DNA from 3 places in the Dendrosporobacter quercicolus genome. Region 1 is predicted to be linked to each of the others. Evidence: riboswitches for the same ligand, from Rfam matches in the RefSeq annotation. Region 1 holds a riboswitch; each other region holds the start of a gene.
The links. Region 1 has a riboswitch for cyclic di-GMP ahead of cpaB (Flp pilus assembly protein CpaB). Riboswitches for the same ligand answer to the same signal wherever they lie in the genome.

Region 2: another riboswitch for cyclic di-GMP. It lies ahead of BLR06_RS16520 (methyl-accepting chemotaxis protein); the one in region 1 lies ahead of cpaB (Flp pilus assembly protein CpaB).
Region 3: another riboswitch for cyclic di-GMP. It lies ahead of BLR06_RS18640 (methyl-accepting chemotaxis protein); the one in region 1 lies ahead of cpaB (Flp pilus assembly protein CpaB).

The regions. Positions count from the first base shown of each region.
Region 1 covers NZ_FNHB01000016.1:23,619-33,311, reverse strand. Annotated here, with positions in the region: gene BLR06_RS18245 (type II and III secretion system protein family protein) at 1-213, opposite strand, end outside; gene cpaB (Flp pilus assembly protein CpaB) at 226-1,125, opposite strand; cyclic di-GMP riboswitch class I at 1,239-1,325, opposite strand; gene BLR06_RS18235 (prepilin peptidase) at 1,528-2,175, shown strand; gene BLR06_RS19675 (hypothetical protein) at 2,324-2,497, shown strand; gene ilvB (biosynthetic-type acetolactate synthase large subunit) at 2,641-4,299, opposite strand; gene leuB (3-isopropylmalate dehydrogenase) at 4,339-5,406, opposite strand; gene BLR06_RS18220 (3-isopropylmalate dehydratase small subunit) at 5,403-5,894, opposite strand; gene leuC (3-isopropylmalate dehydratase large subunit) at 5,891-7,153, opposite strand; gene BLR06_RS18210 (2-isopropylmalate synthase) at 7,155-8,702, opposite strand; gene ilvC (ketol-acid reductoisomerase) at 8,782-9,693, opposite strand, start outside.
Region 2 covers NZ_FNHB01000012.1:646-10,338, reverse strand. Annotated here, with positions in the region: gene BLR06_RS16560 (HelD family protein) at 1-1,140, shown strand, start outside; gene BLR06_RS16555 (HAD family hydrolase) at 1,207-1,857, shown strand; gene BLR06_RS20290 (GntR family transcriptional regulator) at 1,979-2,704, opposite strand; gene BLR06_RS16545 (aminotransferase family protein) at 3,112-4,500, shown strand; gene BLR06_RS16540 (ABC transporter permease) at 4,547-5,395, shown strand; gene BLR06_RS16535 (taurine ABC transporter substrate-binding protein) at 5,421-6,461, shown strand; gene BLR06_RS16530 (ABC transporter ATP-binding protein) at 6,488-7,318, shown strand; gene BLR06_RS16525 (hypothetical protein) at 7,367-7,663, shown strand; cyclic di-GMP riboswitch class I at 7,678-7,761, shown strand; gene BLR06_RS16520 (methyl-accepting chemotaxis protein) at 7,861-9,549, shown strand.
Region 3 covers NZ_FNHB01000018.1:4,148-13,840, reverse strand. Annotated here, with positions in the region: gene BLR06_RS18680 (response regulator transcription factor) at 1-457, shown strand, start outside; gene BLR06_RS18675 (sensor histidine kinase) at 459-1,748, shown strand; gene hsp18 (heat shock protein Hsp18) at 1,823-2,266, opposite strand; gene BLR06_RS18665 (efflux RND transporter periplasmic adaptor subunit) at 2,603-3,694, shown strand; gene BLR06_RS18660 (ABC transporter ATP-binding protein) at 3,749-4,393, shown strand; gene BLR06_RS18655 (ABC transporter permease) at 4,398-5,612, shown strand; gene BLR06_RS18650 (TolC family protein) at 5,824-7,098, shown strand; gene BLR06_RS18645 (hypothetical protein) at 7,155-7,484, opposite strand; cyclic di-GMP riboswitch class I at 7,704-7,788, shown strand; gene BLR06_RS18640 (methyl-accepting chemotaxis protein) at 7,901-9,616, shown strand.

The DNA of each region.
Region 1 (9,693 bases):
CAGTTCCCGCTTGGAAATGACCGTGACATCGGCAAGCTCCGGGTCGGCAACGGCGACGCGCGTAATTTCTTCACCTGCGCTGAAACAAAAAGACCGGCTGACATCCAGGGAAATGGTCTCCTGCGCCGTTGCCGTCCCACCCATATAAAACAGCGCAAATATAAAACAAGCCGAAAGAAATAAATTCTTGCCTATCATCTGGTTTTTGTTCATTGCACTTTACCCCTATCGCACTTCTACCATATTTGCTGAGCTGCCGCGGATGACCAAAATGCCGTCCGCACGTTTTTGGACCGGCGCTTCCTGCTCCGGCGCAGGCCTGACAGGCGGCGCAGCGGAATCCGCTTGCGCCGGGCGCGGCATTTCCGGAGCCTGTCCGAACTGCGCCAGCAGCTTGGTGGTCAATACAAAACTTTCTTTTGGTTGTAAGGGGCGAAGAACAAGATATACCATCCCCTGTGACTGCGCCACAGCCAGCCGGACTGCCGCCGCCGGGTCAACCGCCAGGGTGGCGGTAGCCATTTGCTCGGCCTTGCCGTCCTTGCTCCCTGCTGTGGCGGCACTGCTTTTATTAATTGCCAGCAAAAGGATGTTCTGCAGAATCATTTCCCCTGAAATGGTATTGGGGTAGGCCTTGTCGGTAACCAGCATGACATCCACATAATCGCCGGGTTGGGCAAAGCCGGAAATTGCCGTCGTGTCCGTTATCGCAATCGACATGGCCCGCTTATCCGCCGGAATACTGCCGGTAAAACCGGCCAGCCTGATATCGCCAAACAGTTTTTTTTCCGTTACGGGGTCACCCTGCAGAATACTGATTCTCGCAGTCTTCCCCACCACAGAGGACAAATCGGTTACCGTATCCGGCTGACTAAGCTCCCGCGGCAGTTGAACCGTTTTGAGCATTTCAGACTTGATGACCGTTTTTTCCGGAATATCTACAGCCGCAATAACCACGCCTGTCAGCGGCGGCTTTTCCTGCTGCTCATTTTCCAGTTTCGCCAGATAAAAATACAGCAGCAGCGTAAACAGCAAACTCACCATAAAGGCCAGCAGAATAAGGCGCTTTGGCGCCATTTGTTCTAATTTTCCTACCAGTCCTTTTGAAATTTGAGGCAAACTCAAAATAAATCCTCCCAATGCAAAACATGACAACCCCATCCACAATTACATTATGTTAAAAGCAAAAAAGCCTGGCTGCATAAAAAGAATACAAAATTACATTTGTAATCAGTTTTTTATGCAACCAGGCAGTCATAGACATTCTATCCTTAGACCCACGGCTTTGCGTCCTTAGCTTTCGCATAAGTTTGCCAATTATTTCATTTTCTTTACAAAATAATACTAACGCATTATCATAAAATCTACAATACTTACTTAAATAAAATCATGAAATTTTAACAAAATCATAATAAATTCCCAAATCGGGCATTTACTCTTGCTGTCCCGGTTTTTGTTCCGCCGGCCTTACGAAATGACACCAGGGAACGCCCGGCGGCAAACTTCACCCTGAAAGGCGGTCTCCCCATGCCTGACCAAATGGCATTCTTTGGTATGGTCCTTACGCTTTTAGCGTTAACAATCATTGTAAGTCAAATATTAGCGGCAACAATCGCCGGTTTAATGAACCGCTCTGTCGCCATTCTGGAAGCCCCGCAAAAGCTGCTGTGCGTGCAGTCCCGGCGCCCGCTCATTCTGCTTGCCCTGATTTTCCCGCTGTACGCCCTGAGCGGGCAGCTGGCGATTGATGCGGCGCAGCTCTTAAGCTTCTGGGTCTTTATCGCATTCATGCTCTTGATCAGTGTGATGGATTTTGAACAGCAGATCATTCTGGATCAGGTACTCCTGCCCTTACTGTTCCTGGCCCTGTGCTTTTCGCCTGTTTTGCCGGCCCTGCTCGTCAACCGCCTCCTGGCTGCGGCCGCCGGAGGGTTGATTTTTTTCCTTATCGCGGTCCTCACCAAAGGAGGACTTGGCGGCGGCGATATCAAGCTGCTGTCTGTTCTCGGCTTATGGCTGGGCACGGAAAAACTGCTGCTCACCGTGCTGCTGGGCTGTTTAAGCGCAGGCCTGATCAGCGCCTTCTTGCTGTTGGGCAAAAGAAAAAAGCCCGGGGACACCATAGCGTATGGCCCTTATTTTGCTTTCAGCGCTATGATTGCTCTGCTCGCCTAACGTTGCCCGGTCTCTTTTATATCTATAATTATTTAAATAATATAATTTAAATAATTTATTTTATTTAAAACACTTCCAAATTAATGGCAAAAACGCTATAATATAAGTAACAACAAATAATTAATTTACTTAATTAGGAGTGGTTGCTATGTCAATGCTAACCCGGGTTGTTTACGGACTATTCATTGCCGTATTAGGTGTGGCATTTACCTTGTATACGTTTGGTCTGGTCATTGCCGCGCCATTTTTGATATTAATAAAAAACTGCAATAAACTGTTTAACCGCAATACCTTGGGCAGCCGTAAGCTGCAAAACGTTTAACGATACCATGCGTCAGCAAACGATTTTCCTGCTCCGTAACCCTGCATATTGTTTATTCCGGATACCAGCTTGCCTAATGTCCGGCCTTATGATAAAACCACGCCGTCCGGCGTGGTTTTTATTCTTGTTTTATTCGTATTTTCCTACATATCGACAAACTCATTTAAGGCCGCCCCCGGGGTAATCATAGGCCTGACAAAATCTTCGGCGACATTGACGACAATAACCTCCGGCCGGCTGGATGACCAGGCTGCGTCAAAAGCCTGACAAAACTCTTCCGGCCGGTTTACGGTGACGCTGTGTATGCCAAAAGCCCTGGCATACATGGAAAAATCAACCTCCTGCGGCAAACAGCAGGCAGTGTAGCGTTGATCATAGAAGGCGTGCTGCAGCTGTCTGATCATGCCCAACCCGCTGTTATTGATAATGACGGTAATCACCGGCAAACACTGGGCCGCTATTGTGAAAAATTCATTCCCGGTCATTTTTATGCCGCCGTCGCCAACAATATTAACGATTCGCCGGCGGTCACCTAACGCTAACTGGGCGCCAAGCGCGGCAGGCAGACCGAAGCCCATTGCCCCCAAGCCCCCGGAAGTTATCCAGGAACGGGGCGTTTCAATTTTCAGATGCTGGGCCGCCCACATTTGATGCTGACCGACATCGGTGGTGAAAGCGACCGGCTGTCCGGCGGTTTTTTCGGCCATTTGCCGCATTACCCAGGGTGCGTTTAACGCGCTGTCGTCATAGCGAAAGGTATATTGCCGCTGCCATTGGCCGATGGTATTCCACCAGTCAGCAATATTCCCCGGCCGGCAATATTGCTCAAGCAGGGTCAGAATTGTTTTCATATCACCGGCCAAACCCAAATGGGTTAAGACATTTTTGTCAATTTCCGCGGGATCAATATCAATGTGGATGACCACTTTATCACTCGAATACTGAGCCCGGTTACCGGTCAGCCGGTCACTAAAACGACTGCCGGCGGCAATGATCACATCAGCGCCGTGTACCGCATTATTTGCCGCCTGCCAGCCATGCAGGCCGGTTAAACCCAGGAATTGATCACTTGCCGCCGGAAAAGCCCCCAAGCCCATCAGTGTACTAACCACCGGCAGCCGGAGTTTTTGGGCCAAGGCCAGCAGCTCAGGACTGGCGCCGGCCGAAATAACCCCGCCGCCGGCGACAATGACCGGCCGGCTGGCTTTGCCAATCGCTTCAGCCGCTTCCCTCACAAGATTTTCAACCCGGCGGGTTAGCTTCCAGTCAGGCAATGGCATCACTGGGATGGTGTCAAAATTAAATTCGGCGCACAATACATCACGCGGAATATCCACCAGCACTGGGCCGGGACGGCCGCTGCCGGCAATTTTAAAGGCCTGCCGGAGCAGCTGCGGCAGTTTGCGAATATCTTTAATTTGTAAATTATGTTTGGTAATCGGCATGGTAATGCCGGTAATATCCACTTCCTGAAAAGCATCACGCCCCAGCAAATTTGTCGGTACTTGAGCGGTGATGGCCACAAGCGGCACCGAATCCATAAACGCCGCCGCCAGTCCGGTAACCAAATTTGTCGCCCCCGGCCCGGAGGTTGCTATACATACGCCGACCCGGCCGCTGGCCCGGGCATAACCGTCGGCGGCATGGGCTGCTCCCTGCTCATGCACAGTAAGAATGTGCCGCAGGCCTGTCGCATCATATAAGGCATCATAGAGAGGCAGAATCATCCCGCCCGGATAGCCGAATATCGTATCAACACCTTGCTCCACCAGACATTCGATCACTGCCTTAGCTCCCGTCATCTTCATGGCTGCCCTCCTTTCTGTCATACGACGATACGTTTAAATATTCCGTTCAATCAACCGGGCCATGTCCTCAGTTGACACTTCCGTTAATCCCGGACGGTACAAATCGGCAGTCCGGTAGCCATCGGCCAGAACCTTATCCACCGCCCGCTCGATGCTTACTGCCGCGGTTTCTGCGGTAAGCGAGTGTCTAAGCAGCATTGCCGCTGACAGAATTGCTCCGACCGGATTGGCAATGCCTTTGCCGGCGATATCCGGAGCGGAACCATGAATAGGCTCGTACAAACCGGGCCCTTCCCCCAGGCTGGCTGACGGCATCATGCCAATTGACCCGCCTAAAACGGCGGCTTCATCACTTAAGATGTCGCCAAACAGGTTGCTGGTCACAATAACATCAAAGTTTTTCGGCGCTAACGCCAGCTGCATTGCACAATTGTCCACATACATGTGACTCAGCGTCACACCGGCATATTTTTCCGCCGCCTGCTCAGCCGTACGCCGCCACAGCCTTGAGGATGCCAGCACGTTGGCCTTGTCAACAGATACCACCCGGCCCCGGCGCAGTGTTGCGGCCTGACAAGCCAGCGCCACAATTCTGGACACCTCAGGAACGCTGTAAACCTCAATATCCCAGGCTTTTTCAACACCGTCAATCACGGTGGCTTCACAATGGTCGCCAAAGTATATGCCGCCGGTAAGCTCTCTGACAATCAGTATGTCAATATCACTGACAATCTCCGGCTTTAAGGGTGAATATTCCGACAATGACGCCGGCACCCGGATAGGCCGTAAGTTGGCATACAGCCCCAGAGCTTTTCGCAAGCCCAGAATGGCTTTTTCCGGCCTTAGCTCCGGCTGGACCGCATCCCATTTCGGACCGCCCACCGCGCCCAACAGAATGGCGTCAGCCTGCCGGGCCGCCGCCACTGTACGCTCCGGCAAAGGCAAACCGTACAAATCAAGGGCGGCGCCGCCAGCCTGGTGCGTCTCAAAAACCAGTCCCAGCGAGTGTTTATGGTCAGCCCGCCGTAATACGGCAACAGCGGCGGCAGTGATTTCTTCCCCGATCCCATCGCCAGGAATAACCACAATCGCTTTACTCATTTTTGCGCCTCCTTCACATAGTTCACCAAGCCGCCGGCTTTGGCAATATCCTGAATGAACCCAGGCAGGGGCTGCGCAGTAAAGACTTCGCCTGTTGACAGGTTTTCCACCGAGCCTGAGCTTAAATCTATACTGATTTTGTCACCGGCTTTAATCCGTTTCACCGCCGGGCCGATTTCCAGCAGCGGCAGGCCGATATTAATCGCATTGCGATAAAAAATCCGGGCAAAGCTGTCAGCCACCACTACCGATATGCCGCTGGCCTTAATGGCCACCGGTGCGTGTTCACGCGACGAACCGCAGCCAAAATTTTTGTCGGCCACAATGATATCACCCTGTTGCACCTTACCGGCAAAATCAGGATCAATGTCCTCCATACAGTGGACAGCCAGTTCTTGCGGCTCGGAAGTATTCAGATGCCTGGCCGGAATGATCACATCAGTATCCACGTTATTGCCATAACGCCAAACCTTACCTTTTAAAATCATGCCAATACCTCCTCAGGAGCGGCAATGCGGCCTAGTACAGCGCTGGCCGCCGCCACATACGGCCCGGACAGATAAACTTCACTGTCTACATGCCCCATCCGCCCGCGGAAATTCCGGTTCGTTGTCGCCACAGCCCGCTCACCGGCCGCCAGAATGCCCATATAACCGCCGAGACAGGGACCGCAGGTCGGCGTGCTGACCACAGCGCCGGCTTTAATGAAGGTTTCGACAAAACCGCGCTGCATTGCTTCCAAATATACCGCCTGACTGCCGGGAATAATAATCGCCCTGACCGCAGGGTGAATGCTTTGTCCGGCCAAAACCTGAGCCGCCTGAGCCAAATCCTCAATTCTTCCATTGGTACAGGAACCAATAATGACCTGATCAATCACCGTTTCCGGCACCTCCTGCACCGGCCGGACATTCTCCGGCAAATGCGGCAGAGCCACCACCGGCGTCAACTGATTCAAATCAATGGTTACTACCTGCGTATATACTGCATCGGTGTCAGCCTGAACCTCCTCATACGGTTTGGTCACCCGGTCTTTAAGGTAATCTCTGGTCACATCATCCACCGGAAAAATGCCGTTCTTCGCTCCGGCTTCAATAGCCATATTGGCAATGGTCAGCCGGTCGGCCATAGTCAGCGATGCCAGTCCGCCGCCGGTAAACTCCAGCGACTGGTAACGAGCCCCGTCTACGCCGATCATGCCGATCAGTGTTAAAATGACGTCTTTGCCCCCCACCCATTTAGGCAGGCTTCCGGTTAATTCAACCTTGATGGCTGCCGGTACTTTAAACCAGGTATCGCCGGTAGCCATTGCCGCCCCCATATCGGTTGACCCGACACCGGTGGCAAACGCGCCTACCGCCCCGTAGGTACAGGTATGAGAATCGGCGCCGATAATAACCTCGCCGGGAGCAACCAAGCCCGCTTCCGGCAATAACACATGCTCAATCCCCATCCGGCCTACTTCAAAATAATTGACTATTTCATGTTTCCGGGCAAACTCCCGGACAATTTTGGTCATCTCGGCTGACTTGATGTCTTTATTGGGGGCAAAATGATCAGGCACCAGCACAATCTTCTCCCGGTCAAACACCGGCCGGCCAATTTTATCAAATTCTTTGATCGCCGGAGGTGAAGTAATATCGTTGCCCAGTACCAGATCCAGCCGGCACTTGATTAACTGTCCGGGTGAAACGGCGGCTAAACCGGCATGCCGGGCCAGAATCTTTTCCGTCATCGTCATGCCCATACTAAACAACCCCTTCCTTATGCCCGGCCGGCGAACAACCGCAAACAGCCAGCATCTTGTTAATGGCATTCAGATAAGCTTTGGCGCTGGCTTCAATGACATCGGTGCTAAGACCGCGGCCGCTAAAGGTTCGTCCGTCCCGCTCAATCCGGACGGTTGCTTCGCCCAGCGCGTCTTCACCCGCCGTTACCGCTTTCAATTGATAATCCTTTAAATCAATCGACAGTCCTACTGCCTTTTCCAGCGCTTTAAAAATTGCGTCAACCGGCCCGTCGCCGCAGCTGGCTTCTTCAATGACTTTATCCCCGCTGCTTAATTGAACAGATGCCGTAGCCGCCGTTTTGTTGCTGCTGACCACAGTATGATAGACCAGCCGGTACCATTCGGGAGCTTCCGTCTTTTTCACATTGACCAGAGCTTCTATATCACGGTCAAACACCATTTTTTTGCGGTCAGCCAATTCTTTAAACTGGCCGAACAGATTGTTGACCGTTTGACTGTCCAGCTCATGACCGAGCTGCTTAAGCCGCTCTTCAAAAGCGTGCCGGCCGGAGTGCTTGCCTAAAACAATGGTATTATGGCTGATGCCAATCGATTCCGGCTGCATAATCTCATAAGTTAACGCGTGATTCATAATCCCATGCTGATGAATACCTGACTCGTGCGCAAAAGCATTGTCACCGACTACCGCTTTATTCGGCGGCAAAATGATTCCGGTCAGGGTACTGACCAGCCGGGACGCGCGGTAAATCTGCTTTGTGTCGATACCGGTTGCCGCCCGGTAATACTCCCTGCGGGTATTCAACGCCATGACCAGTTCTTCCATTGCGGCATTGCCGGCCCGTTCACCCAGGCCGTTAATCGTACATTCCACCTGGGTTGCGCCGTTGGCCACAGCCGCCAGCGAATTGGCCACAGCCAGCCCCAGATCGTCATGGCAATGTACACTGATCACCGCTTGGTTAATATTGACCACATTCTCCCGCAAATAGGCGATTAATGCGCCAAACTCGCCTGGCGAGGTATAACCCACGGTATCCGGTACGTTGATGGTGGTAGCTCCCGCGGCAATTGCCGCACGATACACCTGACAGAGAAAATCCCAGTCGGAACGCGAAGCGTCTTCAGCGGAAAACTCAACATCACTGACAAACTGCCGGGCATACCTTACGGCATCCTGCGCCTGGGCGAGCACCTGCCCCCGGCTCATTTTCAGCTTATGCTCCAAATGAATGTCACTGGTGGCAATAAACGTATGAATCCGGGCGCTCTCAGCTTTTTCCAGCGCCTGCCGGGCAGAGTCAATATCTTTCTTGTTCGCCCTGGCCAGAGCGGCGATGGTCGGTCCCTGAATATTGGCCGCCACCATACTGACAGCCGCAAAATCGCCGGGTGAAGCAATGGGAAATCCGGCCTCGATGACATCGACCTTCAATTTGGCGAGAGCCTGGGCGATTTCCAGCTTCTCGCCGGCTTCCAGACAAACGCCGGGGGTTTGCTCGCCATCGCGCAGCGTTGTGTCGAAGATTTTAATTCTGGTAATATCCAAATCAGCCACCTCCTTGGTAGTTTTATTGGTAAGGCTGTTGAAACTCTGACAAATTCGTGTTCCAACAGCCGCTTGATGCTTACTTCTTATTCAACCAGGTCATCATTGACCGCAGTTCCTTGCCCACTTTTTCCACCTGGTGCTCGGCTTCTCTTCGTCTGGTTGCGGAAAACTCAGCCCGGTTGGCCTGATTTTCCAATATCCAGTTTCTGGCAAACACACCATTTTGAATTTCAGCCAGTACTTTCTTCATCTCTGCCCGGGTCTCGTCGGTAATAATGCGCTTGCCAATCATATAATCGCCGTACTCGGCCGTATCGCTAATCGAATAGCGCATCGCAGCCATACCGCCCTCATACATCAGATCCACAATCAATTTCATTTCATGCAGACATTCAAAATAGGCCAGTTCCGGCTGATACCCGGCTTCCACCAAAGTTTCAAAACCGGCTTTGATCAGTTCGGTGCAGCCGCCGCACAACACAGCCTGCTCGCCAAACAAATCGGTTTCGGTTTCTTCTTTAAACGTTGTGGGCAGAACCCCGGCCCTCGCCCCGCCAATGCCGCGGGCGTACGCCAAAGCCAGTTCCCGCGCGGCGCCGCTATAGTCCTGATGAACAGCCATCAAACAAGGTACGCCGCCGCCTTCGGTAAATACCCGGCGAACCAAATGACCCGGTCCCTTTGGCGCAACCATAAATACATCGACATTGCCGGGTGGAATAATCTGGTTAAAATGAATATTAAAACCATGGGCAAACACCAGAGCGCTCCCAGTTTGCAGGTTAGGAGCAATTTCCTCCCGATAAACCTTGGCCTGCTTCTCGTCCGGAATTAGAATCATCGTAATATCGGCGGCAGCTACAGCCTGAGCTACCGGGGCAACAGTCAAACCATCGCTTTCCGCTTTTGTCCAGGATTTGCTGCCTTGATACAAGCCTACGATTACACTGACGCCGCTATCCTTAAGATTAAGAGCATGGGCATGCCC
Region 2 (9,693 bases), on a different contig from region 1:
CAGCTGGATAAATTTATGGAAGATCGAAACATGCCCTATAATGAGCGCTTGCGAACCCTTATCCGGTACATTACCTTCCGGGTAACAAACCATGTGGAAGTGCTGGAAGCGCTTCAGGCCAAGGGCAAGGCCGCCGCCGGTCAGGCGAAGCGCTGCCGCCAGGAAGCCGACGGTTTTCTTAAAAAATACTTTAAGCGATGGGGCGCGCTGGACTTGCTGGAGGCCTACCGTGAAATTTTTGCCGCTAAGGCTGTGTTTAAAAGCGTTCGCGATAAGCGCTATGATTTAGACGCTATCCGCCGGCATACATTGGCTGTTTTGGACGCCCGGCAGGTTGAGCGGGAAGACCTGGCCCCGCTGGCCTACCTGTCTTATTTACTCGATGGCTGGGCGCATGTGCCCAGATATGAGCATATTGTTGTCGACGAAGCGCAGGACCTGAATGCCTTGGAATTTGCGGTATTAAAGAAGTTATCTGACAATGGTTCCTTTACCATCATGGGCGATCTGTCCCAGGGCATTCATTCCTACCGCAGTATCAGCAGCTGGAATGTTCTCTTAAAAGAGGTGTTCGCCGATGCCCGGACGGTATATCGGGAAATTCTCCACAGCTATCGTTCGGCCAGGGAAATTGTTGATGTGTTTAATTGCGTTATGCCGCAAGGCAGCACCCGGGCCATTCCCGTTTATGAAATCGGCCGGAAGCCGACGCTGGAAAAAATGTCGTCACAGGCGGACGGCATTTGCCGGGTGATCAGCAAGCTTGCGGTTTTTTTAGCCCAGGGAGCGAAATCAATCGGTATTATTGTCAAACATGAAGAAGCTGCGGCTGATTTGCATGAACGCCTTTTACCGGCGGCAGTGGAGGCTGGTATTGTTCAGCCGTTTCATCTGGTGTCCGGGCAGGCGGCAAGCTATCGGGGCGGAATATCGGTGCTGCCGGTTTCACTGGCCAAGGGATTGGAATTTGACAGTGTCATTCTTTGGAATGCCGCGGAATATACTGCAGATCCACTTAACAGGCGGCTGTTGTATGTCGCGCTGTCCCGGGCTATGCACGGCCTCCATGTCCTGTATCGGGGAACACTGACGCTTTTATTGCAGCGGTATGTCAACACCTGTTTTGCTACGGCTGACTAAGCAGCGCCATTCCCTGGCCAATCCGGAAAAAGGGTGTACATATTGATTATATTGGGAGGGGTAGTTGTGAAATATAGCGGAATTATCTTTGATTTAGACGGGACCTTATTAGATACACTGGCAGATTTGGCCAACTGCATGAACGCTGTGCTCAGCAAACACGGTTTGGCTGAACACGAAGCGGGGAAATACAAGTACTTTGTCGGCAATGGCATGGAAATGCTGGTCAAAAGAGCGCTTACGCCTGAGCACGCCGAGGGCGAGCTGGCCCGAATCTGCCTGAAAGAGCTGCATGCCGAATACGGCCGCCGGTGGAATGAAACGACAAAGCCGTACGCCGGCATCAATGAAATGCTGGCGGCAATAGAGGCCAAAGGCTTAAGCCTGTCCGTTCTTTCGAATAAAGCCGATGCTTTTACCAAACTGATCATCGATCACTATTTTGATGCAGCCCGGTTCCGCTTTGTTTACGGCGCAAGAGCGGGAGTGCCCAAAAAGCCGGATCCGGTTTCGGCGCTGGAAATAGCAAGGCTGTCCGGTATTGCTCCGGCTGATTATCTCTATCTTGGCGATACCGGCGTTGATATGCAGACCGCTGCCGCGGCCGGTATGTATGCAATCGGCGCTGCCTGGGGCTTTCGGACTGAGGCGGAGTTGCTGGAAAATGGCGCTAAGACAATTGTCCGGCGGCCTGCAGAAGTTTTGGCATTGTTATGAACGAATTAAAAATCCGGCTGCCGGCATATCCATGGCGTTGAAGCTGCGGGGCGGAGGATTTTTGGCCTTAGCGAAGTTCGCTGACCCCAAAGCTACCGGCTGCTGCTGTCTTGCTGCTTACTTACAGTTTTCGCCGGCGGGTTAAATTGATGCGGAAGGCATACATATCGCCCCGGTAAATGCTTTTTTCATACTCCAATGGGTTGCCGGCCGGGTCTGTAACCAAGCGCTTGGACAACAGGGCGCAACAGGGCCCGGCAGTTAATCCCAACAGCTTTTTTTCCATTGCGGTGGGTATAATGGCTGAAATGGATTGCTTTGCTTCCCATAAGTTTACGCCAAGACTGGCTTCCAATACGTCGTAGGTTGAAACATTATTCAAATCAAACTCGGCTAATTTGCGCCCGACTTCTAACGGGTAATATTGTTTCTCTAATACTATGGGAATATCGTTTGCCAGACGGATTCTATTTGTTTCGTATACTTCTTTTGTTTTGAAGATTTTGGCTGCATCTTGCGGGGCGGTAACGACCCCCTGGTTAAGAACCTGAATATTGGGATTCATTCCCATCTCGCCGACGATGTCAAAGAATGTGCTTAAATTTCCGAGCCACTCTTCTATTGGCCTGACGGCAACGAACGTCCCCAGTCCCTGCCGCGGCTCAAGGACGCCTTCTTCAATTAAACTCCGGATGGCCCGGCGGATGGTAGCCCGGCTTACGGTGAATTTTTCCATAAGCTCGTATTCCGGCGGGATCTTATCAGTATAAGTGCCTTTTAATATTTCGTTGCGCATAATATTTCGGACTTGCAAATGCAAGGGAATGGAATTTTTCTTATCTAACACCGCAAAGCACCCCTTTCCTGGCTAAAACTTATCGTGATTCTGAGCATGCTGATTTTAGAATGTAATTATATCATTTATGCGAATGTCCGGACAATGCTTTTTATTGTTTACAGCTGTTGACAGTAGGCTGTTGGGTATGGTATAAAATAAATAAGGTCAATCCACTGGCAGGCTGATCAGAAAATCTGAAGGCTAAGATTAACATCTTTTTACAGATGTAATTCTTAGTCTTTTTATTTTGCATAGAGGGAAATACAGCATTTATTTCTTTTATGCTCAAGGTTAATTGTCCGTACATCATGATGTTATAATAAATGGATTGCTCAACCTGCTTTCAGACAATTTAATGCTGGACCAATCGCAAAAATTAACCGCCAGTGTTGCCGATTTGGACAGGAGGGGTTTTGATGCCTGATTATTTCAATGGCCGGCTGGATGCCGGTAAACTAGCGGAGCTGCAACGAAAACATTTATGGCTTCACATGACCAACCACCGGTTGTTTGAAACCCGGGAACCGCCGATTATGGTTGAAGGAGACGGGTTTATCATTAAGGACATTGACGGCAGGGAGTATATTGACGGTTTGTCCGGCGGGGTTTGGGCGGTAAATGTGGGTTATGGCAGGGAATCCATTGTTCGTGCGATCAGCGAACAATTACGGCGGCTTCCTTATTACGCCGGATCGACGGCCACGCCGCCGTACATTTTACTGGCGCAGAAACTTGCTTCTTTACTGCCTGATTTACCGAAAGTATATATTTCGAACAGTGGTTCGGAAGCGAACGAGAAATCATTTAAAATTGCCAGGCAATATTTCCGGGAAAAATACCGGAGCGATAAGTATAAGATCATTTACCGCAACCGCGATTACCATGGGACCACTTTAGCCGCTTTGGCCAGCAGCGGGCAACAGGAGCGAAAGATAAAATTCGGTCCGCTGCCCGAAGGCTTTGCTGAATTTCCGCATGCCTTATGTTACCGCTGTCAGTTTGGCCGGAGCTATCCGGGCTGTAACCTGGAATGCGCCCGGGCCCTGGAAGCAGTCATCCTGCAGGAGGGGGGAGAAGACGGTGTTGCGGCGGTTATTGTCGAACCGGTGACGGCCGGAGGCGGAATTATTCCCCCGGTTGCCGAGTACTATCAGGTGCTCCAGAATATATGCAGGAAATATGATGTATTGCTGATTATGGATGAAGTGGTAAACGGCTTCGGCCGAACAGGCAAGATGTTTGGCTTTCAGCATTATCAGGCTGAACCTGATATGATTACGCTGGCCAAAGGCCTGGCCAGCGGCTATATGCCTATTGCGGCAACCGTTGCCCGCAATAAAATCTTTGCCCAGTTCCTGGTGGATGAAGAAGACAAAACCGGATATTTCCGGGACATCAGTACGTTTGGCGGCTGTGCGGCTGCTTCGGCGGCGGCTGTAGAAAACATCAATATTATTGAGAAGGAAAAACTGGCGGAAAACAGCGCGGCAATGGGCGCGTATTTAATGGAAGGTCTCAGGGAATTAACTGAAATCCCGGTTGTGGGTGAGGTAAGAGGAACAGGGCTGTTGGCCGGTATTGAATTGGTAACCGATAAAAAATCTAAGCAGCCTTTGACTGAACGCCATTTAGCGCAGGTAGTCGCCGATGCCAAGACAGCGGGGGTAATTATCGGCAGAATGGTACGCAGTGTGCCCGGCTTTAACAATGTACTGTATACTGCGCCGCCGTTAATAATCAATAAAGAAGGGATTGACCGCATTGTCAAAGCGTTTCGCGGCGCTTTGGAAAAGCTGCAGTTTTAAGTGCGGCTGCCGGGCAATGGAGCAATAGCCGGGAAGGAGGCATGGCATGAGTAAAACTGAACTTGCCAGATTCAAAAGCGTTAAGGCCAATCAAACAAAATACGGGATTGGGCGGGTCATTCGCAAGCAGGTGACTGCAGAACGGTTACTGACCTGCATCACGATGATTTCGCTTTTATTGCTGTGGTTGATTGTCACTGAACTAAAACTGTTTACAGATGTCGTAGTGCCTTCACCGCAGAAAGTGCTGCGCAGTTTTTGGGAAATTGCCCACAACGGTTATAAGGAAAACAGTCTGCTTAGACATCTTGGCGACAGCATGATCCGTTTGCTTGGCTCATTTTTACTGGTCCTCATTACGGCGATCCCGCTGGGGTTAATCAGTGGTTATAATTCTAAAATACGCGCCATTTTTGATCCGCTGATTGAGTTTTACCGTCCATTGCCGCCGTTGGCGTACTATACCCTGCTGGTGCTGTGGATGGGTATCGACAACGCATCCAAAATAGCGCTGCTATATTTAGCGGGCTTTGCCCCGGTTTATATTGCCTGTATGTCCGGCGTAAAAAAAATAAGGCCGGATTACATCCGGGGAGCGTACACGCTGGGAGCAAGCAGCAGACAGGTATTTTTTCATGTTGTTTTTCCGGCCTGTTTACCAGATATCTTTGTCGGATTAAGGACGGCCCTCGGGGTTGCTTATACCACTTTGGTCGCAGCGGAAATGGTTGCTGCAGTCACCGGTATCGGCTGGATGGTGCTTGATGCCAGCAAATTCCTTAAAAGTGAAGTCATTTTTGTCGGTATTTTTATTATGGGCATTACCGGTGTTTTTCTTGACCAGGTAATCCGGAGGATCGAAAGCAAGGTTGTACCCTGGAAAGGCCAGGAGTAAATTTACGCGAAAAGGAGAAAGAGCTATGATGAGAAACAAGTTTAAGAAGCTGTTCCTGACCGGAGGGATGGTTGCCTTATTGGCTCTGCAGCTGACCGGCTGCGGCAAGGGTCCTCAGGCAAGTATTGCCGTTCAAAAACCGGAGGCTGTAACCATTGCTGTCCAGGACATCCCCAATGATGCGGTTGTGGCTAAAGTGAAAGGCTGGTATGAAAGTGAACTGGGAGTAAAAGTCGTCTTTAAGAAGTTTGAATCAGGCCGGGATATCAATAATGCTTTTGCTGCAAAAAGCATTGATATTGGCTTAATGGGAAGTACACCTGCCGCTGTCGGGATAGCCAAAGGCCTGGGATATGAGGTTTTCTGGATTCACGACGTTATTGGGGCGGCTGAATCCCTGGCGGTGAAAAACAGCGCAAATATCAACTCCATCAAGGATTTAAAAGGAAAAACGGTGGCCGTTCCATTTAGCTCCACTGCCCATTATAGCCTGTTAAGCGCTCTGAAATTAGCGGGTATAAATGCTGCTGATGTGAAAATTCTTGACATGCAGCCGCCGGATATATTCGCCGCCTGGCAAAGAGGCGATATTGACGCCGCTTACGTATGGAATCCCGTTCTTGGCAAGCTGTTTGCCGATGGAAAAGCCATTACCGACAGCGGAAAGCTTGCAGATCAAGGGATCGTTACGGCCGATGTCGGTGTTGTCAGCAAAGAATTTGCGCAAAAATATCCGGATATTGTTATAAAATATATTAAGGTACAGCAAAAGGCGCATGAACTTTACAAAAGTACTCCGGAGGAAGCCGCCGGGGCCATCGCTAGGGGGTTGGGAATTGAAACCAGCGAAGCATTAAAACAAACCCGGGAATTGATCTGGGTGTCGGCGCAAGACCAGCTTGCAGACAAATATTTTGGCGCAAGTCCAGGTAAGGGTGAGCTGGCAAAAGTGTTAAAAGCCACTGCGGATTTTCTGGCTGAGCAAAAGGCAATTGATCAGGTTCCGGAGCAAAGCGCATTTGACGAAGCGGTTAATGCTAAATATATTGAAGACGCCCTGAAATAATAGTGGCGGACTGGGGGGCGCCAAGTATGGGAAGAACTGAATATCGACGCTCGGCTGAAGCGGCTGCTGCAGTCGTAGCTTTAGCCGGTGTTTCACTTACTTACCGTTCGGATCAGGATGTAGATGCATTGGAAAACATTACTTTAACGTTGGATGCAGGCGAATTTGTCTGCCTGCTGGGGCCTTCCGGCTGTGGTAAAAGCACCCTGTTAAAAATTATCGCCGGCTTTATAGCGCCGACAGATGGCGCTGCCGTTATGGATGGGGAGGCCATCACTGGGGCTGACTGGCAGCGCGGCGTTGTTTTTCAGCACCCTCCTTTATACCCGTGGCTGGACGTAGCAGCCAACGTAAAGTTTGGCTTGAAAATGCGCAAGCTACCTGAACTGGAAAGTCAAAAGCTGACGGAGGAATATCTGAAAAAAGTCGGCTTGCTGGAATTTCGCACCAGCAAGGTGTACCAATTATCAGGAGGAATGAAGCAGCGGGTTGCGATTGCCAGAGCCCTGGTCAATCAGCCAAGGGTTTTGTTGATGGATGAACCATTTGGCGCATTAGATGCACTCACCCGCGAGCAAATGCAAAGCTTGCTGCGCAACATCTGGCGAGAATCACAATGCACAATTTTATTTATCACCCATGATGTCGATGAGGCGCTGTCATTAGGGACCAGAGTACTGGTCATGTCAAAGCGGCCGGGGCGGATCATCAAGGAATTCCGGCCGGATTTTACCCATAGCATGATTGGCGAAAAATCAAATCGTTCCCGGTACACACCGGAATTTTTAAAACTTCGCGAGGAAATTCTGGATTTGATCAACAATTATACCAAGGGCGACGGCTGCGCTTATTTTTAACCGGATCCGCCTTTAGCAGCAGGCGGGTCGGCAGTGGGGTACCCCGCAATGCTTTACAGTTCCCGCAGTTTCGGCTATAATGGGTTCAATGGAAAATCGTTGCTAAAAGCTGCAGCACAAGCAGGCGGCAGGTGGATTTTTCTGGACCTGATGTTCAGTTTCGCCACTCATTTTTCTGGAAAAATGGGTGGCTTTTTTATTTGCGACCGGCTGGCGGCTGACCCGCCGGATTTTAATTTTGCGATAATCAGCTCTTGGTTTGCCGTGGCTATTGAACAAAGCGCTGATTATTCATTTATGCATATTAAAGGATTTCTATATGTAATAGAGAATTATTACGATTAAACTGGATATTCTCTGGATAATATTGGCAAACTTAATGAAAATTAAGGACGCAAAGCTATGGGGCTAAGGATGTATTCTATGCCTGCCAGGCTGCTATATGGGGAAAAACGTATAAAACTGTTTCTTTCAAGGGAGGAGATAATGCAACAATTTGAGCTGATATTTTTCTATCTGTAACAAAGGAAGGGGTTTATTTTATGCGGAGATTTCCTATTATTGCCCAATTGGGCGGAATGTTTTTGGTTTCAATTTCTTTTATGCTGATTTTAGTGGGATACACAGCGTATCAATACACAACTGCCGGTGATACATATGAATCTTTAATCACCCATACATCAGCCAACATGCTGTTGATTACCAAAGCTCAGGGTGGTATGAATAACGGAATTGCCGATTTGCGTGGTTTTCTTGGCTACGGAATTGCCAGTTATGAACAAGAGTCCAGGAAGAGTTTTGCAGAAAGCGTTGAGCAGTTAAAGATATTTGTCGCCGGGGTGGAAAACCCCGCGGTAAAAGCTGAAGCTGTTAAGTTAGAGCAAATGCTGGAGGATTATAGTCTGAAAATGGGTCAGCTTATGGATGCCAAAAAAGCAAACGATCCTTCTTTTGACGCACTGCTTGAGACGGGAAGAGGCCTATCGCAGCAGCTTGACGGGCAGTTTGATAAGACTCTCGCTTTGGAGGAGGATTATTTAAAACAATCTACAGACGAGCTGCTGGCAAAGCAGAAAGCAACCCAAAGTCTTGTGGGAATTTTAAGCGCGGTAATTATTTTATTTGTTTGCGGTTTAGCTTTTTGGTATAGCAAGTGGATGGCAAAACGCTTAAACCATGTCGGAAATGAACTGGACGCAATCAGTAAATTCGATTTGACAGCAACTTCCTATCAGGTGAAAATGAATGATGAGATTAGCGATATGGCTGCTTCAATGGATGGAATGAAGAATGCCCTGCGCGCACTGGTAGGTCATATCCGGCAAAACTCCGAGTCGCTGGCTGCAGCCAGCCAGGAGTTGAGCGCAACAGTGGAAGAACAGCTAAGGGCAGCGGAAGTTGTATCCAATACGGTGGCCGAGGTTTCGAGCGGTTCAGCGCAAAATACCAATAATATTACTGAGATGTCGGCAACCATCCAGCAGCTTTCGGCAAGTACGGAGGAAATGAACGCCAATGCCGCAGAGGTAAATGCCAATACGCAAAACGCGGTGGAAGAGGCCGCCCAGGGGATGGATTTGCTGACCCGGATTGTTACGCAAAATGAAACTGTTTCCGTTTCAATGAACAGTATTACGGAAGTTGCCAATTCGTTGGCCAAAGGTTCGGAAGATATCCGCGAGATTGTGACTGTAATCCAGAATCTGGCGGGGCAAACCAACCTGTTAGCGTTAAATGCCGCCATTGAAGCTGCTCGCGCGGGTGAAGCCGGCAGAGGCTTTGCCGTAGTAGCTGAGGAAGTCCGGAAGCTGGCGGAACAAAGCGCCGCATCAACGCAGCATATCGGGGAAATCATTAAAAAAATGACTGAGGACATTGATATCGCAGTTCATCATGTGAGTAAAGGGAATGAGGAGGTAGCCGCAGGGCAGCAGGTAACTTTAAACACGCAGCGGGGCTTCGAGGTGATCATCGAAAAACTCAACACAGTCAGAACTGTTGTCAGCCAAATCACTTCCACGATTGAAGAATCGGCGAAAGGAACCCAGGCGATTGTAGGAAATGTTCAGAATATCAGCGCGGTTGCCGAGCAGACGACAGCCAGCGTTCAAACGGTAGCCGCCGCCTCACAAGAACAAAGCGCCAGCATGCATGAGATTAATCATAATGCGGAATCCCTGGCCAAGATGGCGGAAGAACTGAATTTAATTATTAGCAAGTTTAAGCTGTAAACCAATACCTCCAATTACTCCGATCGATGAATCAGGCCGGGTAGTTGGAGGTTTCTTATGTCTTAAGTATTGTTCTTTTGGCGTTCGTTTTCGGTGGGTCATGGTCATCGGGTATCCGTTCAGCTTCGGGATTGCCGGGGAATC
Region 3 (9,693 bases), on a different contig from region 1:
GCCGATTTTGCTGCTAACGGCCAAAGACAGTGTTGAAGACCGGGTACTCGGCCTGGAAGCCGGGGCTGATGATTATTTGGTTAAGCCATTTGCTGTTCCTGAATTGCTGGCCCGGGTGAAAGCCCTGCTAAGAAGAAGCGGTAATTTAGGTAAAGAAGGCGATTTAAGTTACGGCGGCGTATCGGTTAATACCAAATTACGCGATGGCTTTGTTGCCGGGACTGCGTTGCAGCTGACCGTGAAAGAATATGAGTTGTTAGAGTTTCTGGTCATCAATAGTGAACAGATTCTGACCCGTGAGCAAATTTTTGACCGGATTTGGGGGTTTGAGTCTGAAACGACACAGGGCATTGTGGATTTGTATGTGCACTACCTGCGAAAAAAGCTTGCCCCGTTCCGACGGGACAATATCATTCAAACCGTACGAGGAGCCGGTTTTATGTTAAAGGAGAAATAAAATGTTCAACAAAACCCGGCGGCAGCTAACTTTATTGAATTCAGTAATTTTTTTGCTGATTTTAGTGATGTTTAGCGGAACGCTGTACGCTTATGTGGCTGTTCAGCTGTTTGACAAGGTCGATGATTCTCTGTTTAAGCGGGCCGAATCATTTCGCCTTGCCAATGGCCGCCCCGCCCCGTCAATGTATCCGCGCGCCTACTTTGACCCACGGGTTTTTTTACTGCTGCGGGATGTTGACGGTAGTATTGTCAATCTTTATCCTTATCCCATTGAGGAATTGGATGATGTTAAACGGTTTTTGTCGCAATTTGAGCAACACCGGCTGCGTAATGAACCCCTCCAGACGCAAAAACTGGACGACCATTATTACCGCATACTGCGCATGCCTTATTTAGGCCATGATAACCGGTTGGTCAAAGCGGATTTTACGGAATATCGCGTTCGGGAAGTCCTTGCGGTTGGTATTGTGGATTCGGAAGTTTCGTTACTGAGTCATTTACTGCGGATTATCGTAACCGGTATGGTGATCAGTATGCTCGCCATTCTCAGCGCCGGCTTTTATTTAGCCCGCCGTGCCCTGGTGCCGATTATGGACGCCTGGGATAAGCAGAGCCAATTTGTGGCCGATGCCTCTCATGAACTGCGCACGCCGCTGGCGGTGATTAAAAGTAATGCCGAGTTGCTGCTGCGCCACCCGGAGCGGACAATTGAGGACGAGAGCTTCCGGATTACGAATGTTGTGCGGGAAAGCATGAGGATGAGCAAACTGGTTTCCACCTTATTGACTTTAGCCCGGGCTGATGCCAACCAAATGGAGATTCATTTGGGGCCAGTCGTTTTAAATGATGTCATTTGCGGCATTGCCGAGCAGTTCAAACCGCTGACTGAGATGAAAGGAATTCATTTGGCAGTGGATTTAACGGATGATATTGAAATAACCGCTGACAAGGAGCGCTTGCAGCAATTAATTGTCATTTTACTTGATAATGCCATCAAGTATACACCTGAGACTGGTACGATCACTTTAAGCTGCCGCCGCCAGGCCAACTGGGCCACCATGATCATCGAAGATACCGGCGCCGGCATTGCCGCCGCCGACCTGCCCCGCATTTTCGACCGCTTCTATCGCGGCGACAAAGTAAGGTCGCGGGAACAGGGCGGGACAGGTTTAGGCCTGTCTATTGCCAAATGGATTGTTGAAAAGCATGGCGGCAAAATAAAAGTGGATAGTGAAGTCGGTGTCGGCACTAAATTTCAGTTTAGTCTGCCGCTGGCCAAACCGCGCTAACCCAGCTCTTTAGGCCGGCTGTTTTGGCAAAAACACCGCTGCCATGCTACTGAGTAGCATGGCAGCCTGCTGGCTTATTCAATGGTAATGGTATTGACTTTATTCAACCCGGTGTTTTGTTTCGGCAATGTTACCGTCAGCACCCCGTCTTTAAATGAAGCGTTTATTTTATCTTCCAGCACGTTGCTGACATAGAAGGAACGCTGCAGTTCCCCGTAGCGCCGTTCCCGGCGCAGGTAGCTGCCTTGCTCTTCTTCTTTGTTCTCCTGACGTTTGGCGGAAATGGTCAAGTAACTATTGGCATACTGCACAGTAATATCTTCTTTGGCTGCACCCGGCAAATCAGCTTCCACCAGATAGGCTTGCTCGGTTTCCTTCAGATCAACGCGAAAGGCATTGCCGATCGCCGTAAACGGCGCAAAGAAATCTTCATTGAAGAAGTTGTCGACTAACTGGTTGAATACATTATCCCGCCTTGCCAAACCCTTGTCTTTGCCAAATGGAATTAAATCAAACATAGTCAAACCCTCCTCGCATATGCTTTTTTGAGCGCCAGCCGCGGCTGGTTTACTCTTTCTGGCTATATTATATAATCCCTGATTCTAAAAGTCAAAAGGTCAAATTTTTTGTAAAAAAGAAAAATTTATTGAAATTTACAGCGTGAAGCTGCTATTTTTTTTTTTTGCAATATAATGGCACTTTCTAAGAAAATTCAAAAGGACATTGACTATAATCACATTATCTGTCACCAGCTACCCAAAAAATGAATTGATTTTACAATTTTCATGTGGGAATTATCGAAAATTTGTCGAAGTAGTAACATCTAGAAATTTATATCATAATGGAGGTGTCTCATGCGGGGAATCTGGCTGAAGGTTTTGCAATATAAGAAGTGGCTGGTGACAGGAATTATTCTGGCAATTGCAGTAGGGGCAGGACTAATGATTCAGGAATCTCAAAAAGCGGACCAGACTGCGCTTCAGGTGGAAAAAGTGGAACGGAGCGATATTTTTTCAGTTGTGTCGGCAACCGGTACGATAACGCCGGTCAATATGGTGGATATCAGCTCCAAATTAACCGGTTTGATTGCGGAAATGAAAGTTAAGGAAAATGATCCGGTAAAAGCCGGTCAAGTCTTGGTGCTGCTTGACGATACACGGCTGCAAGCCCAGCTGTCTCAGGCCAGGGAACGGTTGGAGAATACAGCGGCAAATTATACCCGCAACCAGTCGTTAAACAAGATCGGCGCCCTTTCGGATCAGGAGCTGGATGCGGCCAGGCTGGAATATAAAGTGGCGCAGGCCAACTACGACGATGCAATGTCGCAATTGGACGATACGGTAATTAAGTCGCCAATTGACGGAGTCGTGATTGGCAAGCCTGTTCCGGCCGGCCAGACGGTTGCTCCGGGGATAGCCAATCCAATGGTTATTCTTACCGTTGCCGATATGTCAAAGATGCAGATTGATACGCAGGTTGACGAGACGGATATCGGCAAGGTGGCTGTGGGCCAGACGGCTACTTTTTCGGTGGATGCCTATAACGGCCGGACGTTTACCGGAGTGGTGTCAAACATATCGCAAAAGGCCACTGTTGATCAAAATGTTGTGTATTATAATGTAATTATTGATGTTCATTCACCGGAGGGTTTACTTAAGCCAACGATGACAGCCAGAGTTTCAATCAACAGCGGTGAAAGCAAAAGTACATTGGTTGCGCCGCTGTCCGCCCTTAAAACCAATAAAGACCAGCAGTATGTGGTGGTGCTCAGAGCTGATGGACAAACGGAGAACGTTGTGGTCAGCACCGGCATTGTCAGTGATGACCGGGTGGAAATCACCGCTGGGCTTGATGAAGGAGATCAGCTGGTTTTGACGACGGCCAAAGCCCAGAGCGCCGGACAGTCGATCCGTATACCCGGACTGGGCCGTGGAGGGATCCGTTGACAGGAGGAATGTGATTTGACAATTCAATTAACCAGTGTTATCAAAAGTTATCAAATGGGCGATACCACGGTGCACGCTTTGGCGGGTGTTACTCTGCATATTGCCGAAGGTGAATTTACGGCAATTATGGGACCTTCAGGCTCGGGTAAATCAACGTTAATGAATATTCTGGGCTGTCTCGACCGGCCGACCAGCGGCTCCTACGTTCTGGACGGGCAGGAAGTGGCGACTTTGGGTGATGATGAACTGGCGGAAACCAGAAATAAAAGGATCGGTTTTGTATTTCAAAATTTCAATTTGCTGCCGCGAATAACCGCACATCAAAATGTAGCTTTGCCGCTGGTATACGCCGGTGTGGCCAAGGCCGAACGAAATGAGCGGGCGGCAAAGGCGCTGGCGATGGTTGGCCTTGAGCAGAGGCTGGGCCATTTGCCAAATGAAATGTCGGGCGGCCAGCGTCAAAGAGTGGCAATTGCCAGAGCGCTGGTGAACGATCCAACCATTATAATGGCTGATGAACCAACCGGTAACTTGGATAGCAAATCAGGCGTCGAGGTGATGGAGATATTTAATCATTTAAATTCTTTGGGACGGACGATTATTTTGGTCACCCACGAGCCGGATATTGCCGAACATGCCCGCCGGATCATTCATGTCCGGGACGGCTTGATTGTGCGGGATGAGCGGAAAGAGGGGTAATGATATGTTTGGTGAAAGTGTTGCTATTGCTTTAAACGCGTTGGTTGCCAATAAACTGCGCTCCATTCTGACTATGCTGGGGATCATTATCGGGGTTGGCGCAGTCATTGCGATGATTTCCATCGGTATGGGAGTGCAGGATAAGGTCGAAACCTCGATTGCCAGCCTGGGCAGCAATCTGATCATGGTTACGCCCGGCGCCGCTTCGGCCTCAGGCGCCAGGCAGGCCGCCGGCTCGAATATTACCCTGACGCTCAAGGATTCCCAGGCCATTGCCCGTGAGGTTGCGGGGATAAGCCTGGTTGCGCCAAGCGTGAGCAGCTCATACCAGGTGATTGCCGGCAACCAGAACTGGACAACCCGGATTCAGGGGACTACCCCGGAATATCAGACTGTTCGCAATACCGCTGTCCAAAGCGGTAGTTTTATTACTTCTCAGGACGTTGATACCAGAAACCGGGTAGCGGTCATCGGACCGACGGTAGCGGAAAATTTATTCGGCAGCACCAACGCTATTGGCCAAAGTATCAGAATTAACAATGCCCCGTTTAAGGTAATTGGGATTCTGGAAAGTAAAGGCGAGGGCGGCGGCGGCATGGATCAGGACGATACGATTATTGTACCGCTGACTACTGCTCAGGAACGGCTGATGGGTATTTCTTATCTTCATATGATCAGCATTCAGGCCGAAAGCACCGACATCATCGATCAGGTGCAGGAGAATCTCAGCGCTGTGCTGCGCAGCAGGCATAAAATTACCGGCGACAAAGTAGATGATTTTCAGATTCGCAATATGGTCAGCGTCATGAATACCGCTGCTGAAACTACCCAGACCATAACGCTGCTGCTTGGCAATATTGCTGCAATATCGTTGCTGGTAGGCGGAATTGGCATTATGAATATCATGCTGGTGTCAGTTACCGAACGCACCAGGGAAATTGGCATTCGTAAAGCTCTGGGGGCCAAGTACCAGGATATTTTACTGCAATTTTTAATTGAAGCCGTTGTCATCGGTGTTGTAGGCGGCAGCATTGGAATTGTCCTGGGCATCGGCGCCTCCTATCTGGTTTCTCATTTTGCCGGCTGGCAAACCGTTATTTCATCATTTGCGATTGTTGCCGCCTTTGGTTTTTCAGTCGGAGTGGGTTTGTTTTTTGGCATTTATCCGGCCCGCAAGGCTGCTCTGCTTGATCCGATTGATGCTTTACGATATGAATAGCTGCAAGTTTCCGGGAAATATGCAGTGAACAACAAAAAAAGAGCTTCCGCGAAGAATCGGCCGGAAGCTCTTTTTGATGTTTTACAATTGCTAAGTTTTTACCAATTGACTGATCAGTCAGAAAGTATTAAAATTATTATGTTAACTTAAACAAGGTGGCGCAATTGATGATAAAATCATGGCCACAGAGGTCAGTCGAAAGGTGAGAAATATGAAGCAAAGTTCATGGAAGAAGCCGTTCAGCATTATGTTAAGCGGCGGGGTGCTGTTTTTACACAGCGCCGGCGTTATGGCAGCGCCGCAGGAGCTTTCTCTGGATGATAGTGTGGCGGCTGCGCTTAAAAACAATCCGTCAATTAAAATGGCGGTAAGCGACAAGGAAAAGGCTGAATGGGGCCTTAGCGAGGCTAAGGCCGGAACGGGGCCGTCAGTATCGGTCGGAACCGGCGGGACGCATGGACCGGACACTTCAGCTGCGCCTGATGGCGATAGCTTTAGTACCTCGCTGAAGCTGAACTGGACGCTTTATTCAGGCGGACGTAATGAAGGGTTGATTGATCAAGCCAAGTTAAATGCCGACAGTGCAAAGCTCAATGTAGCTAAAACCGAGCAGCAGCTCAGGTTAGCGGCAACAACCTCCTATTATGATGTGCTGCAGGCCCTGAACCTGGCAGCCGTTAATCAGGAGACGGTAAATAATCTCGCTGAGCATTTGGATAAAGTGCAGGCGCAGTTTGAAGCCGGTGTGGTAGCCAAGTCCGATGTTCTCAGATCAGAGGTCGAGCTGGTCAATGCCCGGCAAAATTTAACGAAAGCCCAGAATAGTTATGATCTGGCAATGGCGGCCCTGAATAATACCATCGGGATGCCGTTAGATACTGAAAATAAGCTTAAGGATGAACTGGGGTATGTGAAAAGCGAAATCGTTCTGGCGGATGCCATTGCCCAGGCTGTGGCAAATCGTCCGGAGATTGAGCAATCGCAGCTGAGTATTGAATCAGCGAAAAAAGGGATAAAGGTCGCCAACAGCAACCGCAAGCCAACGGTGACGTTCAGCGCCGCCGAAGGCTGGAGCGGCACTGAATTCCCCGGTAACGAAAATGACTGGTCGCTGAGTTTGATGGCCAACTGGAATATTTTTGATTCCGGCGTTACCGGCGCCAAAGTTAAACAGGCAGAGAGCTCCCTGAATAAGGCCCGGGAGCAGTCTGTAGAAACCGGCAATAGCGTTGAACTGGAGGTGCGTCAGGCGTATCTGAGCATGAAAGAGGCTGAAAAGAGGATTGGCGCTACTCAGGTCGCCGTGGATAAGGCGACTGAAGATTTAAAGATTGCCCAGACGAAATATTACGCCGGTGCGGGCACCAATCTTGATGTTATTGATGCGCAGCTGGCGCTGACCCAGGCTGGAACAAACTATACCGAGGCGCTATATGATTATAATATTAATCAGGCTAAACTGCAAAAAGCGATTGGTCAAAAATGATTCATTAAGGGATGACACTTTGCCTGCAGGTGCAGGTAAAGTGTCATCCCTGGCGTTTACTGTTTATGTACGTCAATTTGGCGGCTCTTTTTATAGACATCCCAGGCTTCCAGTATTCTGGTCCGGGAGAAACCGAGGCGTTTGGCAATGATTTTTGCTCCGGCTCGTTCATTTTCAACTGACAGGTCGTAAAAAGAATTGGTTACAGAACCAATGATTGCGGTTAACAGCTCGTTGAGCGGCCGTTCGGGATCTGCTGTTGCCGTCGGTTGGCTGTTATTGGGCGGCTGCAGACCAAGCAGGGCGTTGATTGTCTCAATCGCCTGAGGAATTTTGTCCTCAGGCAGTTTTTCTATTAGTTCGAATAATTCAGCTTTAGGGGTCATTGATTGTCTCCTAACCAATTGAGTTTATTTATAACTATAAGCTAAATTAGCTAAATATGCAATGCAGTCGGGACGGCAATCGGGCGGGTGTATTGGAGAAAATGTCTGATTACCGGGAATTTGAAAAAAAGGAAATTTGTATCGGAATTTGTAATTTATTGTTGCTTTTGCAATTGAGAATGGGTATAATGTAAAAACAAGCAGTACCCAATTTTAATTCAACTTTATAGGCAAACTTATCGAAAGATAAGGACGCAAAGCCATGGGTCTAACAATATTTATTAATGATTGCCAGGCTGCCGCTTGACATAAGTGTAAAACCAGACTTTATGTCTGGTTTTTTGTTGCCCGGCTGCCGGCAAGAGGTATTTTAGGGTATTTGCTTGCATAAGGGTGACGAAGGAGAGTGCAAAGAATTGCAATGGTTCAATAATTTAAAAGTATTAACAAAAATAATGGTTGCAGTAATGATATCGGCATTATTTCTCCTGATTATGGGCGGCATTGGTTACTATTATACCAATCAAATCAGTCATGAAATGTCAGGAATGTACCATGACCGTTTGCTGCCGGTGAAAAGACTTAATGAAACACGGCACAATTTTAGTGCTGTTCATGGCATGATTCTGGAAATCATTCTGGGTAACCCTGATAAGGCCGCGGAGCAAAAGACGCTGGTTGAAATTAAGACGCTGGCTGCTGAGACCAATCAAACAATGACTGATTATAAGAATGCCAGGCTAACGGCTTTTGAAGAACAAAAGATTACTGAGTTAGATGAGGAAATCGGGCTGTACCGGGTGGAGCGGGAAAAAGCGCTGGCTATGGCTCAGGCTGGTCAAAAACAAGAGGCCTATGGGTATTTTTCGCAAAATGCCAGCAAGCATTTGATTAAGGTAAATGCAATTCTTAAAGAACTGGCTGATTTTAATGCCAAAACCAGCGATGACGCCAATAAGGCCGGAGAAGCCAATGCGAGCACCGCCAAGAATCTGATTATTGTGCTGACAATTGCAGCGGTGGCAATTTCGGCAGCCGCCAGCTGGCTGCTGGCGAAGATGATCGCCCGGCGATTAAACAATACGGTGGATACCTTGAATTTGGTTGCCAGCGGTGACTTAACCCAGGAAGTTAAAATCATGTCCAGTGATGAAATTGGCATGATGGGGAAAGCTTTAAATGACACTATCCGCAATTTAAACGGACTTGTCGGCAATGTCAGGCTTCTCAGTGAGCAGGTAGCGACTGCATCGCAGCAGCTTACCGCCAGCGCCGGTGAGTCTGCCCAGGCAACCAATCAGGTTGCCGGTACCATAGCCGAGGTTTCACGCGGGGCTGAATTACAGGTAAATGCCGTCAATCAGTCAACTACCGTTGTTGAAGCGATGTCAGAAGGTATTTTTCAGGTTGCAGCCAATGCCGGTGTAGTGGCCGAAGCATCCGGCAAGGCCGCCGGTGCGGCCCGTACTGGTGAAACGGCGGTAAATTCGGCAGTGGCTCAGATGGATAATATCGCCAAGACGGTAATCAGTTCAGCCGATGTTGTGGCAAAGCTGGGCGAAAGGTCAAATGAAATCGGCCAGATTGTGGATACCATTTCCGGCATTGCCGGGCAAACCAACCTCTTAGCTTTAAATGCAGCCATTGAAGCGGCCAGAGCCGGCGAACAAGGGCGCGGGTTTGCGGTAGTAGCAGAGGAGGTAAGAAAGCTTGCCGAGCAGTCGCAGGAGGCGGCTAAGCAAATTGCCGGCTTAATCAATGAGATCCAAAGTGATACCGAGCGGGCTGTTTCAGTGATGAGCAGCGGTACCAGGGAAGTAAAAGCCGGGACCGATGCAGTCGCTGTAGCCGGCAAAACGTTTACTGATATTGTTTTGCTGATTGATCAGGTATCGGGGCAGGCCAATGATATTTCAACCGCTATCCAGCAAATAGCTGACGGCAGCGAAAAAATTGTTGATTCAGTCCGTGACATTGATAAAATCAGCAAGGATGCGGCTGCCCAGACACAGACCATGTCGGCGGCAACCGAAGAACAATCGGCGGCAATGCAGGAAATTGCGGCTTCCAGTCAGAGCTTGGCCAATATGGCGCAACAGCTGCAAACCGCCATCGACAAATTTACTGTCTGAGGAATACGAAATTCGAAAACAATGGGAAGCCGCCGCAACTGGTGTGTATTCCCATTGTTTTTTTCTAGAAAAATGTT